Haloterrigena salifodinae: one gene and its partner. The main gene of each other region encodes a partner of the protein of the gene in region 2 in a complex. Links are inferred from orthologs where the notes say so. Each region holds a gene or a part of one and is shown on either strand. Other genes may lie near its edges. The genes, in order: EH209_RS16250 and fen.

Region 1 (8,582 bases), on a different replicon or contig from region 2:
CGATTGTCGGTCTCTCGGCATCGGTCCTCGAGGCGCCCGCCGCCGTCGGCGCGGTCGCGGTGCTGACGCTGCTCGCGGCCGCCCTCGCGTGGCGTCGCGCCGCGACGGCCGGCGAGACCGCCGCCGACGACGAGGAGGTCCGGGACGTCTGGAACACGATCCCGTCTTGGCAGTACGACGGCCGGCACGCCGAATCCGGTGGCCTCACGCGCGGCGAACAGGAGAGCGCGCTCCGGGAGATTCAGCAACGGGCCGACGACCTCGAGGAGCGAGAGCGCAACTAATGCAGAATCAGTCGCCGCTGGCCGACTGCTCCTCGCGCTCGGCCTCCCGCCAGTCATCGATCTCGTCGTCGTCGGCGTCGTCGATCCGCTCCTCGTAGTAGGCCATCGGGTGAGGAATGCGTTCACAGAGGTCGTCCTTGTTCACGCAGTCGCCGTAGGACTGCATCGTCGCACAGGAGGGCGGCGAGTACTCCGTCGGCGAACTGTCGCCGCGGATGTGGTCGGTCTGGTAGCGGGTCATCTCCTCGCCGAACGACGAGTTGACCCGGTAGAGTTCGACGATTTCGTCGGTCGTCATCCCGATGCTCGTCAGGAAGGCGGTGATCGCAAACCGCGAGTGGTGGGGCAAGTGTTCGCCCTTCTGGATATCGTCGAGCAGGGCCTTCATACACGGCGGGAACAGGTCAGGAACGACAGTATCGATGTCCTGCGTGAGTTCGAGATCGGCGAGTACCTCGCGGATCTCGGCGGCCTCGTCCTCGAGGGCAGCGGCGATGACTGCGGGAACGTCGAAGGGGAGGCCGTCCTCGATGCGGCCCCGGATGGCCTCTCGGAGCAGGGTCAGGAGTTCGTCGTGGTCGACCGGCACCTCGCCGTCGGTCAGCGCGCGGTTGACCAGGTGCCACTCGTCGCCCCACAGGTCCTCGGCGAGGGGAAGGTAGGTGCCGACGTCGATCCGGTAGCCGTCGGCGGTCTCCCGGACCGCGCCGTCGAGGTCGAACTCCGCGAGAAGGGTCTCGAGGTCCAGCCCGGTCGACTCGACGCTTTTCAGTTCCGTGGTGTCCTCGAAGTCGGTCGTAAAGCGATCGTAGGCGGTCGCGGCCTCGGCGCGGGCGTACTTGCGAACGAGGACGCGCTCCTCGACCATCGAGACGAGGACGCGCGCGACGGGATAGGAGAGCAGTTCGACGCGCGTGTCTCGTCGCGGCTCGCCCGTCTCGCCGTCCTCGAGGGCCGCCACCACGCGCTCGCGGGCGCGGTTGACGACCGCCCGATCCTGGTCGACGACGGTGGCCAGATCGACGGCCTCCGTCGCCACGGCGTCGCGGGCGGTCTCGAGGAACGGGTACCGGGCGTGCAGTCGCTGCATCGGTAATGGGATGTTACTGCGTGGGGTTAAAGCCGCTGATTGTTCGACGGGGGACGATCGCGAGTAAGCCGCGATTGGACCGCCCCGCGACGGGCGATGGAGGCGATATCGACCGGTTTTCGGCCAGTCGTCGGGATCGATTTCAAGGGCGTCCGACACGTCTCTCCGAGTATGCCACGGGCCACTCGAGACGGCGTGTCGATCCACTACGAATACGACGAGAGCGAGGGCGGCGGAACGCCGGTCGTCTTCGTGCAGGGACTGGGCTACGGGCGCTGGATGTGGCGCTGGCAGCGCGAGGCCGTCGCGGACGACCGGGACGTGATCGCGCCCGACAACCGCGGGACGGGTCGATCCGACGTCGGCCTCCCCCCGCTGCTCCCGCGCCTGCCGCGGAAACTCCGCGCGCCCCTCATCTTCAAACTGGCCGGCTACTCGATCGGCGGCCTCGCCGCGGACCTCGAGGAAGTCCTCAAAGACGCCGGCGTCCGCCAGGCCCACGTCGTCGGCGCGAGCATGGGCGGAATGATCGCCCAGCGCTACGCGCTCGAGTACACGCGGGCGAAGACGCTGACGCTGTGCTGTACGAGCCACGGCGGCCCCGACGCGGTCCCGGTTCCCGACGAGACCCAGGAATTCATCTTCGACGTCCCCGACGGCGCGAGCGAGCGCGAGAAACTCCGCCACCGGATGCGCCCCGCCTTCACCGAGCGGTTTACGAATCGGAACCCGCACCTGATGGACCGGATCATCGAATGGCGACTCGAGCAGGACGCCGACGATCCGGCTCGCGAGGCTCAGGCTGCGGCCGTCCTCGACTTCGACGTCAGCGATCGGCTCGAGGGGCTCCGCGTGCCGACACTGGTGCTCCACGGGACCGACGACCGCGTGGTCCCCTTCGAGAATGGGCTGTTACTCGAGGAGGCGATTCCGAACGCGCGACTCGAGCGGTTCGAGGGCGGCTCGCACTGCTTTTTCATCGAGCACGCCGATCGGATGAACGAGGAACTGCGGGCGTTTCTTGCAGACCACGACTGATCGCCTGCGGCGGCCGCGTGAACCCCGGATCTACGCGGTCGGGGCGGCGCCGTCGTAGAACTGGATTCGACCGTCGCTTCGCACGCCGATCTCGTACCCCGCGTAGGGGAACCAGAGTTCGTGGGTGCTGGCGTCCGCTCGCCGGGCGTGGTCGACCAGCGAGTCTAGCGCGTCAGGATCGATAGCCTCGTAGAGGGGCTCGAGATCGACCGGGCGGCTGCCGGTCAGTGCCGCGACCGCCGTGATGACGGCCTCGCTGGCTCGCTCGCCGACGTCCGGATCGAACGTCGTCGTGAACGTCGGCTCGTCCGCGTCGCTGGTGTCCGCCGGACCGTCTGTGGAGGGCATGGCCCGGACTACTCGAGAGAGACTGGTAGCCTCCCACCTTCCCATATGATATTTTTAAGTAATAGCGTGCTCCCGCGGCCGCCGTCGCGACCGTCGAGTGGTGCCGTCGGCAGTCAACCGAGCCGAACGGCGGTTCGATTCAGTCGCTCTGGATGCGCGGCGCGAGCATGTAGGTGACCTGACCCTGCCCCTCCGCGAAGCCGAAGTAGATCTTGACCGGGAACTCCTCGCCGAGGTGGAGCGTGACTTCGGTATCCGAGGGGATTGCCTTGTTCATGTCCTTCAGGTAGTCCAGCGAGAACAGCGAGTGGGCCGGGCCGACCTGCAGGTCGATCAGATCCGCTTCGGTGAGTTCGAGGTGGACGTCGTCGGTGTCGCCCTCCGCGTCGACGTAGAAGTACTCCTCGCCCTCGTCGACGCCCAGCGCGATGTGGTCGGAGACCATGTCGGCGGCCTTGACCGATCGGTTGACGTCTTTCCCCTCAAGGACGACCTCCGCGGGTAGATCGAGGTCCGGAATGTCCGGCTCCTGGCGGATCGAGTCGGGGTCGATCAGCGCCAGGGTGTACTCGAGCCCTTCGATCTGGATCTGTAGCTTCCGCGTCTCTTCGTCGAGTTCGAGCTGGACGAGCTGGCCGGACTCGGCCATGCTCGCGATGTCCTCGAGCCGCGAGAGGTCGACGCCGATCAGCCCGCCGTCGGCCTCGTAGGATTCGAACGCCGAGGCATCGAGCGAGAGGTCGACCATGCCGACGTTAGCGGGATCGACGGCCCGGATTTCGAGGCCGTCCTCCTCGAGGTGGATCTTGCACTCGTCGACCAGCACGCTGATCGAATCGAGCGCGCTGGTGAGCGTTTCCGCGCTCACGATGGCCTTGAACATATACGCCGGGCTACGGACGGTTGCCATAAAAAGCCACCCTTTACGCGCGACTCCGCGGAGGCGATCGCTCGCGGCCGCGGATCCGGTCAGTACTCCTCGCGTAACCGGATCGCCTCGTCGGTGATGTCGTCGATCGCATCGTGGCGGAGCGGGTACTGGCTCTGGGCGTCCCGCCCCCAGCCCAGTCGGCTCTCGAGGTCGCCGCCGAGTTTCGCCTGCTCGGGTTCGACGGACACCGTCCCCTTGTTGGCGTCAATGTCGACTACGACGCCGATCTCGGTGCCGTTGCTGTCGAGGATCCGTTTTCCGGCTTCGTCCGCCGTGATCTCCTCGCTCATGCGTAGCCGTCCACTGTTCGACGGAATACCTGCTGGCCCGGTGTTCGCAACCGAGTCAATCGGAGGCTGGTCGCGGATCGCGGACCGCGGACCGCTCGACCCCGTCAGGATTCGATCTTTTCGACGATCTCTTTCGCCTCTTCCTCGGCTTTGTCCTCGCCAACGCTTTTCTTGATGAGTACGCTGGTTACCTCCCAGTCGTCCTCACCCTCGACCTTCCCGGTACGTACCTCGCTCCCCTCGGAGACGGACTCCGCCGGATCCTCCGCCCAGTCGGGCGTCCGGACCTCGTCGTACTCGTCCGGATCGCGGAACCGAACGTGGATGTAGTCGTCCTCGGTCTCCACCTTGTTGACGTCTGGTACGTCTGCCATACGCGGACGTCCGTCGGCCGCGCGCCTAACGGTACACCCTGAATACGCTCCCTCCCGAGTCGGGATCCGAAGCCGATCGAAGGGCGACGAGTCCGTTCGCAACTCACTCGAGGTGGGTCGCGAACCAGTCGGCGGCGCGGTCGGCGACGGCCTCGAGTTCGCCCTCGCCCTCGAAGAGGTGGCCGGCGCCCTCGACGATCCGGAGGTCCCGCTCGCAGGCCAGCGCGTCGTGGACCTCGCGGTTCACCTGCAGGACCGACTCATCCTCGCCGCCGACGATCAGCAGCGTCGGCGCGCGGACGTCGTCGACGACCTCGGCCGCCAGATCGACGCGGCCGCCCCGAGAGACGACCGCCCCGATCTCGGTCTCCGGGCGGACCGCTCCGCGGAGCGCCGCTGCGGCGCCCGTGCTCGCGCCGAAATAGCCGACCGTGCGGCCACCGCTCTCCGGACGCTCGCGGAGCCACTCGGTCGTCGCGACGAGCCGATCGGTCAACAGCGGGATGTCGAACCGGGTCTCCCGGTCCCGGTCTTCGCGTTCGGTGAGCAGATCGAACAGGAGCGTTCCCAGCCCCCGCTCGCGTAACCGCTCCGCCACGAAGTTGTTCCGCGGGCTGTGCCTGCTGCTGCCGCTTCCGTGGGCGAAGACGACCAGGCCGTTCGATCCCTCCGGGACGGCGAGTTCTCCCTCGAGGGTCGCGTCGGGCAACTCGATGTCGGTCACGGTGGGCGATCCGTCGGCCGGCATACGCGTCGCTCCACCGAGGACGGAGTTGAGTGTTGGGGGCGGCGTCGCCGCCGATCGCTCGAGGGGATCGTTCGGCGCGGCGGCCGCGCTCGTACCGAACGCGCTTGCGAACGACCCTCGGGCCGAAAGCGGTCGCGCTCGAGACCGCTCGCAGGGTGCGCACGCAAGGAAACGGTGTTTTCCGCGGCAGTCGTAGCTTGCCACCATGAGCGACCCGGACACAGACTGGACGTTCGAGGACGTCTTCGCCGACGCGCTCGAGGCGGTGCCAGACGAGCACCGCGATCCGGAACAGTTCGTCCCCGGCGTCGGGCCGCTGTCGGCCGACGTGATGCTCGTCGGCGAGGCGCCGGGCGGCCAGGAAGTCGAGCAGGGCGAACCGTTCGTCGGCCAGGCCGGCCAGCAACTGAACCGCGCCCTCGAGTCGATCGGCCACGACCGGCGGGAGTTGTACATCACCAACCTCGTCAAGGTGCGGCCGCCGGAGAACCGCGATCCTCACGTCGACGAGATCGAGGCCTGGTGGCCGGTGCTCGAGGCCGAACTCGAGCGCGTCGATCCCGCGGTCGTCGTCCCGATGGGCAGTTTCTCGACAGCCGAACTCCTCGAGACCGACGAGACGATCACGGACCTGCACGGCGAGGCATTCGAGCGCGAGGTGCCACCCGCTTCGCACGCCTCGGACGGGGAGGATACCGACTCCTCGAGCGAGGGAGGGTCCGACCCGGGAGAACGGACGGAGCGGATCGTCCGCCCGTCGTTTCACCCGGCCGCAGCGCTGTACGACCGGAGTAAGGTCGACGCGATCGAGTCGGATCTGCGGGCGGCCCTCGAGTCGGCGTGAGCGCTTGACCCCGATAACCGGCGGTGTCGGTCGGTGAGCGCCCGAGCACCTGCAGGCAGGAAGGGCTTTTTCTGGCCGGGCGAACCCCGAGGAGATGAGCCCGAGCTTCACCAGCGACGACGTCGGAAAGCCCGTTGAGACGGCCGACGGCGAACGGGTCGGTGTCGTCGCCGACGTCGATCCGGAGACCGCCTACGTGGAACCAGCGTCGGACGTCGGCGACTCGACGCGAGCCGCTCTCGACTGGGGGAGCGGCGAGGAGGCTGTCCCGCTTGCCGACAGCGCCGTCGGCGAATGGACCGGGGACGCGATCCGACTCGAAGCCGAGGTCGCGGCGGACGCCGTCACGTCGGGCGACGAGCCGAACGAGGAGGCGTCGTCCGACGACGGGGCTGCCGAGATCGGCTCCCAGGACGCCGACTACGACCCCGGCGAGCCGGTAGCCTCGAACCCCACCGAAGCGCCGCCCGACGAGCCCGGGACGACGCCGGATAACGAAATCGGCAACCGAGAGGGGACGGACCCGATGGTCGAGGACGACGAGTTCTACGACTCCCCGGAGGATGGGCCGCGGGTCGATCCCGACGACCAGATGGAGTCGCCGGCGGAGATCGAATCGTCACAGGATACGGCGGGCCGGGTCGAGGAGACGACCGCCGACGACCGCGACCGCGACGACGTCGACGTCGATCCCGACGAGGTGACCGACGGCGAGCCGGAGGCCGAGATCGATTCCGAGGAGGACGTCGCCCGCCGGGGCGACCCCGGCGACTCGAGCGACTGATCAGTTCGTAATCGTCAGGATTCCGTCGTTGACCGTCACGTCGCTCGCGCCGGCGGGGATGTCGAACTCGAACTGTTGGCCGTCGACGACGACGATTGCCGTCCCCTCGACGACGTCGAGCGACGGCTTGGCGCCGGTCGGGCCGAAATCGACGGCGATGACCTGCTCGGTGCCGTACTCGCGTTTCGTAATCGTGACGTCGTCGCGATCGTCGACCGCGGCTTCCAGTTCTGGTGGCGTGTCCATGTGCGAGCGGTCGCGGCCGCTCGCCGTAAGCAGCATGCACGAAACTGCTACCTTCCGGTTCCGCGAGCGCTCCGATTTTCGGGCCGTCGACTGGTCTCCACCGGTCTCGATGGCGTTTCCGGCCGTCATCTCGCCACACCTATCCGTACCGGGCCACTAGCGATGTCACAACTCGATCATGGCTCGCAAAGACGACTACTACAACAGGGCGAAACAGCAGGGCTACCGGAGTCGGGCGGCCTACAAACTCAAACAGCTCGACGACCTCGAGAACGTTATCTCCGGACGCGACGCGGTCGTCGACCTTGGTGCCGCCCCCGGCGGCTGGCTGCAGGTCGCCGCCGAGAAGGTCGGTCCGCAGGGAACCGTCATCGGCGTCGACCTCCAGCGGATCAAGGACTTAGAGGACGAGACGCTGAACGAGCGCGTCGAGACGATCCGCGGCGACATGACCGAGGAGAAGACCCGCGACCGCGTCACCGACGCCGCGGGCGGCTCCGTGGACGTGGTCGTCTCGGACATGGCACCTAACATGTCCGGGGAGTACTCGCTGGACCAGGCCCGCTCGCTGTACCTCGCGCGTCAGGCCTTCGAGACCGCGCTCGAACTCCTCGAGTCCGGCGGCAACTTCGTCGTGAAGGTCTTCGAGGGGCCGGACGTCGACGACCTCCGGGCCGACATCGACGACGAGTTCCAGTACGTCCGCGCGACCGCGCCGAAGGCCAGCCGCGAGGAGTCCTCCGAGATCTACCTGATCGGGAAGGGCCGTCTCACCGCCCCCGTCCGAGAGGGCGACGAACTCGAGGTCGAGATCGTCGACGTCGGTAGCGAGGGCGACGGGATCGCAAGCGTCGACGGCTACCGCCTGTTCGTTCCCGGCACCGAGTCGGGCGACGTCGTCGACGTCCGAATCGAGGATGTCAAGCCGAACTTCGGGTTCGCACAGCCCCTCGAGGAGTGAGGACGCCGGTTCGGGACGACTCGAGCTGACTCGGTTCGTCCCGCGCTCGAATCCTGCTGTTGGCGCCGTTTTTCGCGCCACTGGCGCCGCGTCGCACCGCTACTTGGTCCTCTGTACCCGCGGATCCGTCGCGGCGAACTGCTTACTCCCGCTCGTCGGCCTCGAGTCGGTCGTGTCGCTCGTCGATCTCGTCTAACAGGTCGAGGGTCTTGCGAACCGACGCGCGGATCGCGTCGCTGCGGTTGACGAACTTGCCTTCGTCGCCGACGTGATCGTCCAGATCGTCCAGCAGTTCCTGTGGAATTTCGACGCTGATCTTCGGCATTTGCGTGATCGTTTGCAGGCGGCCGTCTTAACAGTCGTTGTCACGACGGCGGCGACCGACTACTCGGGGGTCGCGCCCGATTCGGGTTCGGGCTCCGGGTCGGCCGGTTCGCCGCCCCCGCCGCCGCCGAACAGGCGGCCGCCGGCGGTGAGCACGTAGAGGAGGATGAGCCCGAGCAGGTACGTCAGCGCCAGCGGAATCGCCAGCATCAGCATCGTCAGGACGCCCTTCGGGCTAGCGAAGGCGGCCAGCGTGAAGATGCCGACGACGACGGGTCGCCAGCGCCCGAGCATCGTCCGGTAGCTGACGATGCCGCCGA
Region 2 (8,585 bases):
GAACTGTACCCTTCTCTGTCAGTACGACCGCGAGCGGTTCCCCGCGCCCGTCCTCGAAGACGTCATCAAGACGCATCCCCGGCTCGTCTCCGACGGGAAGGTTTCGGAGAATTTCTACTACACGCCCCCCGAGGCGTTCTTCGACGGCGAGAAACCGGCGGCGACGGTCGACCGGATGATCCGGACCGTACACGAGCGCACCGACGCGAAGACGGCGGTCCGCGAACACCGGAACTACCTCCGCGAACTCTACGAGACGACGGCCGACGCCGATCTCTCCTTCGAGGAACGGGTCGAGCGACTGCTGGAACTGGGCTGCGAGCGATTCGACCTCAGGGGCGGCGCGCTGGCTCACCTCCCAACCTGGGACGATAACTTCCGGGCGGAAGTGACGGTCGGCCCCGACATGGGCGACCTCGAAGGGGAGTTACCGATCCAGCCCACCGAGGGAAACTTCTGCCGGAAGGCCATCGACTGGGACGAGCCGACCGCCGTCCCCGACGTCGTCGCCGCCGGCTGGGACGACGACCCCGTCTTCGAGGAGTTCGGCTTCGCGACCTACTTCGGCATCCGCGTCACCGCCGGCACCGAACCCTACGGCACGTTCTGGTTCTACGATACGGAGCCGCGCGACCGGCCGTTTACCGACGCCGAACGGACGTTCCTCGAGTTGATAGGACAGTGGATCAGCACCGAACTCGAGCGCCGCCGGCGCGAGGAGTTTCTCCGCACGAGCTACGAGATCACGTCGGATCCCGATCTCGCCTTCGCGGCGAAGATCGAGCGACTGCTCGAGCACGGCCGCGAGTGGTTCGGCTGCGACGTCGGCTACTTCACCGCCGTCGACACCGAGACCGATCGCTTCGAGATTGTCGAGGCGGTCGGCTCCCACGACCGGATCCGGACGAGCGGCGGCGGTTCGCTGTCGGGAACGTACTGCAAGAAGGTCGTCGACGCGGGCGAGTCGGTGGGCGTCCACGACGCCGTCGACGCGGGCTGGGAGGGCGGTCCCGCCTACGACACGTACGGGCTCGACGCCTTCCTCGGGACGACGCTGGAGGTCGACGGCGAACAGTACGGAACGCTGTGTTTCGGTTCGGAAACGCCCCGAGAGGGGCCGTTCACCGAGACGGAGTACACGTTCATCGACCTGATCAGCCAGTGGGTCAGCACCGAACTCGAGCGCCGGCGAGACGAGCGAACCCAGCGGGAACTGTACGAGATCACCGCCGATCCGGACCGATCGTTCGACCAGCAACTCCAGGCGGTCCTGGACCTGGGCTGCGAGCGATTCGACATGGAACTGGGCGGGGTCGCGACGGTCGACCCGGCGGCCGATCGGTTCGAGGTCGAGACCACGAACGGCGACCACGAGTACCTCACGCCGGGCGAGCCGTACCCCCTCTCCCAGACGTATTGCGAGGCGCCCATCGACGAGGAAGGAACCCGTACGATTACCGATCCCGTCGAGACGGGATTCGACGGCAAACTGTGCTACGAGCGCTTCGGAATCCGGGCGTATCTCGGCACCCACCTCGAGATCGAGGGGAGTCCCGACCGGACCTTCTGGTTCGTCTCGACCGAGCCCCGCGAGGAGTTCTCGGAGGCCGAACGCACGTTACACCACCTGATGGGCCAGTGGGTGAAGTACGAACTTGACCGCCAGCAGTACGAACGGGACCTCGAGGAGACGGTCGACCGGCTCCAGCAGTCCAACGATCGGCTCAAGCAGTTCGCCTACGCCGCCTCCCACGACCTCCAGGAGCCCCTGCGGATGATCTCGAGCTACCTGCAACTGCTCGAGAACCGATATAAGGACGACCTCGACGTCGAGGCCCGGGAGTTTATCGATTTCGCGGTCGACGGCGCCGACCGCATGCGCGAGATGATCGACGATCTGCTGGCCTTCTCGCGGGTCGAACACGCCGACGGCGAGTTCGAGCCGGTCGACTGTACCGAAGTGTTGGATCGCGTCCAGGACGATCTGCAGCTACGGATCGCAGAGAACGACGTCGAGATCCTCGTCGACTCGCTGCCGACGGTCCGCGCTGACGTCGACCAACTCGAGCAACTGTTCAGCAACCTCGTTTCGAATGGGATCAAGTACAACGAGAGCGCGGTGCCCCGGGTCGAGGTGAGCGCCGCGGACCGGGACGACCGCTGGGAGTTCGCGGTCGCCGACAACGGAATCGGCATCGAGCCGGAGAAGACCGAGCGCATCTTCGAGGTGTTCAAGCGCCTCCACCACGACGACGAGTATCCGGGCACCGGGATCGGCCTCTCGCTGTGCCAGGAGATCGCCGAGAATCACGGCGGCGATATTCGCGTCGAGTCCGAACCCGACGCGGGGTCGACGTTCTACATCACGCTCCCGAAACGAAACCTCGAGTGAAGCGACGATCGGTCGGCGAAACGGGTAAAATCGGGTTCAGGGGACGAACGCGAGGAGCGATTCGTCCCGCGACACGTCACGGCGCTCGAACGGAGCGTACCGCTCGCATCGCCGCGCTCATGGCAATGAGCGCGACCACGGCGATCGCGATCCACTGGCCGGTCTGGGTCGCAAGCGCGGCGGCGGTCATGCCGAGGAGGTCGATGCCGAACGCTCGACTCAGCGCGTACAGGACGACGGCGAGACCGACGACGGCGACGACGGTCTGCAGTACGGTCGACAGCAGCCATCGTCCTGATGGGGGTGCGGTCTCACCCGTCCGCGTCGATCGATCGCTACCTCGGGATCGGTCGCCATCGGGCTGTCGTGACATGGGATATCACCCGTTTCGTCGTAGCCCGGCGTCGGCATTTATTATCCGGAGCATACCGCGATACGGGTGAGGGATCGACCGGCGTCAGGTCCAGCGATCCAGCCCCGTCTGCGCGGCGCTCTCCTCGATGCGCTCGAAGCCGCGATCGACCTCGTCTTCCGCGACGCGCCACTCCTCGCAGACGAACTCGCGGGCGGCCTCGAGATCCGGATCGAGGTCGGTGTCGAACTCGTAGTCGTCGGTCACGTCGGGGTCGCGGAACAGCTGTCTGACCCGGTCGCCGTACTCGATGTGGGCGCCCCGCTCCTCGAGGACACTCCAGAGGTCGCCGTGCTCGGTGATGGCTTTGATCGCCGTCTTCGGACCGATCCCCGAGACGCCCTCGTTGAAGTCCGTCCCGATGAGGATCGCCGCGTCGATTAGTTGTTCTAAGGTGAGGTCGTGGTGCTCGAGGGTCGCCTCGAGGTCCATCAGTTCGGGATCGCCCTTGCTCGTCAGTTGGCGCAGCGTGAGCGGGGAGCCGAACAGCAGGGCGTCGTAGTCCTCCGACCCCACGTAGTCGGCGTCGCCGCGGCGGACCATGTGGGCCGCCTGAGCTTCCCCCTCCGCGGGCGCCTCGACGATCGGGACGTCGAGCCGTCGGAGCAGTTCGCGGCTGGTCTCCTGGATCGTCGGCGTCAGCCGCTGGGTCCGTGACTCGAGTTGCGCGATGGCGACCTGGTCGCCCTCCTCGCGGGCGACCTCGAGTTGCTCCTCATAGGTGCGACGCTGGTCGCGGCGGGACTCGATCTCGTCTTCCTTGAGTTCGGAGGGGCCCCCGTCGAAGACCATCACCGGCGTGATGTCGTTCTCGAAGAACTTGGGCAGCCCCTGGACGATGCCGACGAGGTTGGCGACCTCGGTGCCGTCGGACGTCGTGTACACGTCGCTGTCCGTCCACTTGACCGTCGTCGTCAGGTACCGGTAGAGCCAGTTGTGGGCGTCGACGGCGACGACGCCCTCGATCTCGGAGAAGGGGAACTCCTCGATAACGGCGATGTCTCGCAGTGCAGCGTTTCCCATTAGTGGGCTATTGGAAGGGCCGGAATTTGTATTGTTGGCTTCTCGATGACGCCGACTCGCGATCGGACCGCCGATCGTGTCGACGGTCTCGAGCGCCGTGCAGTAACGGACGCGGGGATTCCGGAGCGCGGATCAGCGTCGATGGCGGCGGAGGGCCACGCCGGTGATCGCGACGACGCCGATCGCAGCGATAGCAACGCTCGAGGTCCCGAAGCCGCTCTCGTCCGTCTGATTCCCGTCGGTCTGCGATTCGATCCCGTCGTCCGTCGCCTGCGAACCGTTATCCGGATATTCCAGTTCGGTGTGATCCTGCACGCTCGTCTCGAAGTGCGTGTGGACCTCGGTATCCTTGACACTTCCCTCTAAGTGGACGGTATAGTTCCCGGATTCCGTGAAGATCACTGGCGCCTCGTACACGCCACTTTCGCCGTGCACTTCGCTCAGGTTGATTTCACTTCTATCGTTTCCGTCGTTCTGTACGTACAGGCTCAGTGCGTCCGCCTGCCCCTCCACGGGCTCTCCCGACTCGTTATCGACGATTTCGATCTCCAACCACATCCGCTCGCCGGTGATGAGCGGTTCTTCCGCCCCGCCGAAGGTGACGTCGTATCCCTCTACTGTGTTTCGTGAGCGGCGACCGGGCTGGTGACACCGGTTAGCAACGCTGCGATTACGACGAGCGTGATAAGTGTTCTACGATAATGCATTACGCAAGAGTTCACCAACTGTCATCGAAAGGTATCTGGTTCACTTCTCAGAAGGACGTGTCGCGGATCAACACGGTACGACTCTGATCCTATCAGTCCTGTGCGCTGGCACTCTCCCGGGGCCGCCGAGATCGGACTCGAGCAGAGAGCGTATCGACCGCGTTCTACTCGTTCGGTTTCAGCGGGCCGCGTCTACGTCTCACCCTCGGTCTCGAAGTCTGGCGGTCTCCTCCCCTCCCGTGACTCGAGGAACTGTTCCTCCGCCTCGGAGAGATCGCGGTCGCGAAACTCGTCGAGGCCGGCCTGATACCGGGCTCGAGCGTCGCCGTCCGAAGCGCCGACCGGCGCCGGATGCTCGAGAAGCAGTTCGGCGATCCCGGTCGTCTCCCCGGTGTAGGCGAAGCCCGTTCGGTACAGCGCCTCGTAGGCGAAGGGGTTGTTGACGGCGATCCGGAGCCGGTCGTAGCCCCGCTCGAGGGAGCGGTCGCGGACGCGTGCGAGCAGTTCGGGACCGATCCCCTCGCCGCGCCGATCGCGGGCGACGGTCACGTAGCGCAGCCACAGCGTCGACGCGTCGGTGCGGTCCTCGTTGAACGCGACGGCGGCGACGATCTCGTCGTCGGTTCGGGCCACCGCCTTCCCCGTGTTGGTCATGACGAACTTGCCGGCGTAGCTGAACCGCTCGTAGTCGAGCCGGAGCTTGGGGCCGTCGGGCGGCCAGCCCAAGAGGTCGTACTCCACGTCCGCCAGTTCGCGCGCCGGCCACTAAGGTTCCGGCGACTGTCCCCGGATCGACGGTCGTCGTCTTCGCCGCAGCCGTCGACCTGCGCGGGGTCTCGACCGACCGTCGCCTCGGCGATTAATCCCCTTCTTCGATCGCAGACGACGACTCGAGGCAACGATCGACGGCACAGCGTTCGGCTCTTCGTCGCCCGAATCCGCGTTCATTACACCCGGATTGAGTGTGACAGATATTACCGATACAAACAGGGGAAAGAGATAACATGGCAATCCCGAGTAGCATTCACGAGCATGGATCCCGAACAGTCGCCGGCCGAGCCGACCGCGAGTCCGGATCTGCTCGACGACGCCTTTCTGGCGCTTCGCGAGCGGGATCGCCGACTCGTCCTCTACTTTCTGCTCGAGCATGAGACGGCGTCGCTGTCGGAGCTTGCCGACGTGGTCACCGCCTGGAGCCACGCGGACGACAGTCGGGTCATCGAGCCTCGGTGTCGGAACCAGTGGTATCTACAGCTGCGGCAGGTTCACATCCCGAAGCTGGTCGACGCCGACATCGTGACTCACGACGAGGAAACCGGTCGAGTCTCCCTCGCGTCCTGTCCCGAGCCGATCCGGGAGCTGGCGGCGCGAGCCTGCGCGGCGGAGGCCGGTCCGTGAGGGGGCGACTCGGAGTCGAGGCGCGGGGACACACGACGCTGCCGCTCGAACGCCACCAATGACGCTCTCCGACTACTTTGACCGACTCGAGGCGCCCGCGCGAACGGTTACCATCTACGCACCCCAGCCTCGCCCCGCGATCGCCGACCGGATCGAGACAGAAACGGGAGTCGACACCGTCGACTACCGCTCGCTGCCGGCTGCAGCCACGACCAAAGAGGGGTTTCTCGTCGTCCGCGAAGTCGCCGAGAAAACGAGCGATGAACCCGCGAGCGCCGAAGACGGCGAGTTCGTCGCCGCGATCGGCCTCGAGGCCGCTCGGGAGTTTCTCGAGCCGCCGATCGTCGCCCCCTGGGCCGAGACGGACGACGGTGCTTATCGCCGCGTGATCGAGGTCTTCGAGGCGACGGTCTGGCAGGCGCTCGATCGGCGACAGCTGCTCGCGATCAGCCGCGAGATCGAGGCCCGCGCCTGGCGCGTCGGCAGCGGCACCCTGCGGGTCAGCTTCCAGCGAGCGGCCGCCCTCGAGGCGATGGCACCGGTGTATGTTCGCCTCGCCGGCGAGTCGACGCTGGACGTCCACGCCTACGTTGCCGACGAGTGGGATCGGCCGTCGATCCCCGGCGTGACGGTCCACGCCGACGCCGGCCCGGAGATCGGGACGTTCTGGGTACTCGCTTTCGACGGCGGCGGCGACGAACTCCGGACCGGCGGCCTGATCGCCCGGGAACGAGCGGACGAAACGTTCGAAGGGTACTGGACCGACGACGCGACCCTCGTCGCGGAGCTAGAGGACGCGCTCCGGGACAGCGTGGACTGAGTGGTCGAGCCCGTCGGTTGATGGCTCGAGGCGGGACGATAGAGCGACAACGAGGGGCGGCAGGAAGACGACGAGGGAACGAGAGGGTGTGGACAGGAGACGGAGTGCGCTAGAATCTATTCGCCACCGCTGGGTCCGCAAGACCTCGTCTTTCATCGCCGAGCAGAGCTGTTTCGCTCGCTCCGCGTCGAACTTGTCGGTCAGATCTTGGGCGCACTCCTCCCAGGAGCCGCCGATCGACGACCAGTACTCGAGGACGCTGTCCCGATCCCACCCTTCAGGCAGATAATCCAATCCGTTGACGTCCTCGTCGACGACGTCGGTCACCGCGTCGCCGTCGGTCGATTCGGTGGCGTCGTCTGCCTCGAGGTCGCTTTGCTCGAGGCTTGAGGCGCGGTAGACGGCCGAGCCGACCGCCTCGAGACCGACGACGTACGCCGGCGGGTCGTCGCCGGCCTCGACGGCCGCGTAATCGTCCTCGCCGCCGCCCTGCGGGAACTCGACGTCGTTGATCGGGACGGCCGCCACGACGCCGCGGCCGTCGGGTGTCGCTACCTCGTCGCCCGCCGAATATCTGGTCGCGGACTCGCTCATGGGCGACGGGTCGATCGGAAAGCGGGTAGGGACAGTGAACGGATTCGCAAGGGCTCGGACAGCCTCCGTTCCGGCGAATTCACCACTGCGTCTCGACCTCGCGGTCGCTGTAGGCGTCGACCAGTTCTCCAGTCGTTGCCGGAGACGCCTGATTCTCGAGGGCTTCGTCGACGTCACCGAGTCGACCGCGAGCAGTCAGCGTCGAGCCAGGCGATCGAGGAGGCCGGGCCGGTTCTCGAGCATCGACCGGTCGAGGTAGAGTCGCTCGAGGCCGACGTCGCGGGCGTGGTCGATCACGGCCTCGTACTCGTCTCCGGTGATCGACCGGCCGATCTCCTCGTAGAATTCCTCCCCGTCGGCCTTGTAGTGAGGGCGATACTGAGCCATGATATCGACGAACGTCTCCGGGGAGACCTCCTCGGCGATGAACTCCAGCACGCGCTCGGCGTTTTCGACGTGGTTGGGCATCACGAGGTGACGAACGAGCAGCCCGCCCGTCGCGAGGCCGGTGTCGTCGAGTTCCAGATCGCCGACCTGTCGGTGCATCTCCCGTAGCGACTCGGTGACGTTTTCCCAGTAGTTCGGTGCCTTCGAGTATTTCGCCGCGGCCGCGTCGTCCGACCACTTCACGTCGGGCATGTAGATGTCGACGATCCCCTCGAGTCGCTCGAGGATCGCCGCGCGCTCGTAGCCGCCGCAGTTCCAGACGATCGGCAGGTCCAGTCCCCGCTCTTTCGCGATCTTGATGGCTTCGACCAGATGCGGCGAGTGGTGGGTCGGCGAGACGAAATTGATGTTGTGGCAGCCGCGGGACTCGAGTTCGAGGGCCATCTCGGCGATTTCCTCTGACGTCGCGGGATCGCCCTCGGCCTCGTGGCTGGTCTCGAAGTTCTGGCAGAAGACGCACTTCATGTTACAGTTCGCGAGGAAGATCGTTCCGCTCCCGTTGTGGCCCTTTAGACAGTCCTCCTCGCCGAAATGAGGGAAGTGCGTTGAGACGTACGCGGTGTCGTCGACCCGGCAGGTTCCCTCCTGACCGGCGGTCCGATCGACGGAGCACTCGTAGGCGCAGAGATCGCAGTCGGCGTACCGCTCCCACAGGTCGGTAATGCGGTCCTCGAACTCCTCGTCCGGGAGGTCGCGGTAGTTAGGCGTCGTTACCGGGGCATCGGTACTCATACGCCGCCGTTTGATACATAATACCAAAGACATTGACACCCGACGGATTACTCATTCGAA

Evidence for each region.
Region 1: the proteins of fen (region 2) and EH209_RS16250 are in contact, whole or in part, in a crystal structure (PDB 1RXZ), measured with the Archaeoglobus fulgidus proteins. The link is inferred for Haloterrigena salifodinae from one-to-one orthologs. Residues at the interface, in WP_010877775.1 of Archaeoglobus fulgidus: Lys326, Ser327, Thr328, Gln329, Ala330, Thr331, Leu332, Glu333, Arg334, Trp335, Phe336; in WP_010877842.1 of Archaeoglobus fulgidus: Asn43, Val44, Ala45, Met46, Pro120, Arg121, Pro123, Leu125, Gln151, Met192, Ser194, Asn218, Tyr219, Pro220, Ile237, Leu238, Ala239, Pro240, Arg241, Ile242, Glu243, Ser244.

What each region holds. Positions count from the first base shown.
Region 1 is NZ_RQWN01000003.1:340,704-349,285, reverse strand. Bases 1,772-4,707 are described here. They hold EH209_RS16250 (DNA polymerase sliding clamp), read right to left. Parts: upstream 3,644-4,707; coding sequence 2,900-3,643; downstream 1,772-2,899. Other genes in these bases: EH209_RS16235 (dienelactone hydrolase family protein), read right to left, coding at 4,459-4,707; EH209_RS16240 (hypothetical protein), read right to left, coding at 4,086-4,355; EH209_RS16245 (PRC-barrel domain containing protein), read right to left, coding at 3,730-3,981; EH209_RS16255 (HalOD1 output domain-containing protein), read right to left, coding at 2,443-2,760; EH209_RS16260 (alpha/beta fold hydrolase), read left to right, coding at 1,772-2,412. Outside these bases: EH209_RS16270 (hypothetical protein), read left to right, coding at 1-284; DNA primase regulatory subunit PriL, read right to left, coding at 292-1,374; more of EH209_RS16260, read left to right, coding at 1,546-1,771; more of EH209_RS16235, read right to left, coding at 4,708-5,103; EH209_RS16230 (uracil-DNA glycosylase), read left to right, coding at 5,309-5,947; EH209_RS16225 (hypothetical protein), read left to right, coding at 6,042-6,731; EH209_RS16220 (DUF7127 family protein), read right to left, coding at 6,732-6,977; EH209_RS16215 (23S rRNA (uridine(2552)-2'-O)-methyltransferase), read left to right, coding at 7,156-7,938; EH209_RS16210 (ribbon-helix-helix domain-containing protein), read right to left, coding at 8,081-8,263; EH209_RS16205 (twin-arginine translocase subunit TatC), read right to left, coding at 8,323-8,582.
Region 2 is NZ_RQWN01000002.1:614,973-623,557, reverse strand. The notes cover bases 1,839-4,777. They hold fen (flap endonuclease-1), read right to left. Parts: upstream 3,828-4,777; coding sequence 2,850-3,827; downstream 1,839-2,849. Other genes in these bases: EH209_RS11745 (GNAT family N-acetyltransferase), read right to left, coding at 4,727-4,777; EH209_RS24640 (hypothetical protein), read right to left, coding at 3,960-4,244; EH209_RS11760 (hypothetical protein), read right to left, coding at 2,469-2,765; EH209_RS11765 (MEDS domain-containing protein), read left to right, coding at 1,839-2,392. Outside these bases: more of EH209_RS11765, read left to right, coding at 1-1,838; more of EH209_RS11745, read right to left, coding at 4,778-5,275; EH209_RS11740 (DUF7344 domain-containing protein), read left to right, coding at 5,567-5,932; EH209_RS11735 (DICT sensory domain-containing protein), read left to right, coding at 5,991-6,752; EH209_RS11730 (hypothetical protein), read right to left, coding at 6,720-7,346; EH209_RS11725 (radical SAM protein), read right to left, coding at 7,542-8,525. UniProt on the Methanocaldococcus jannaschii protein: Structure-specific nuclease with 5'-flap endonuclease and 5'-3' exonuclease activities involved in DNA replication and repair.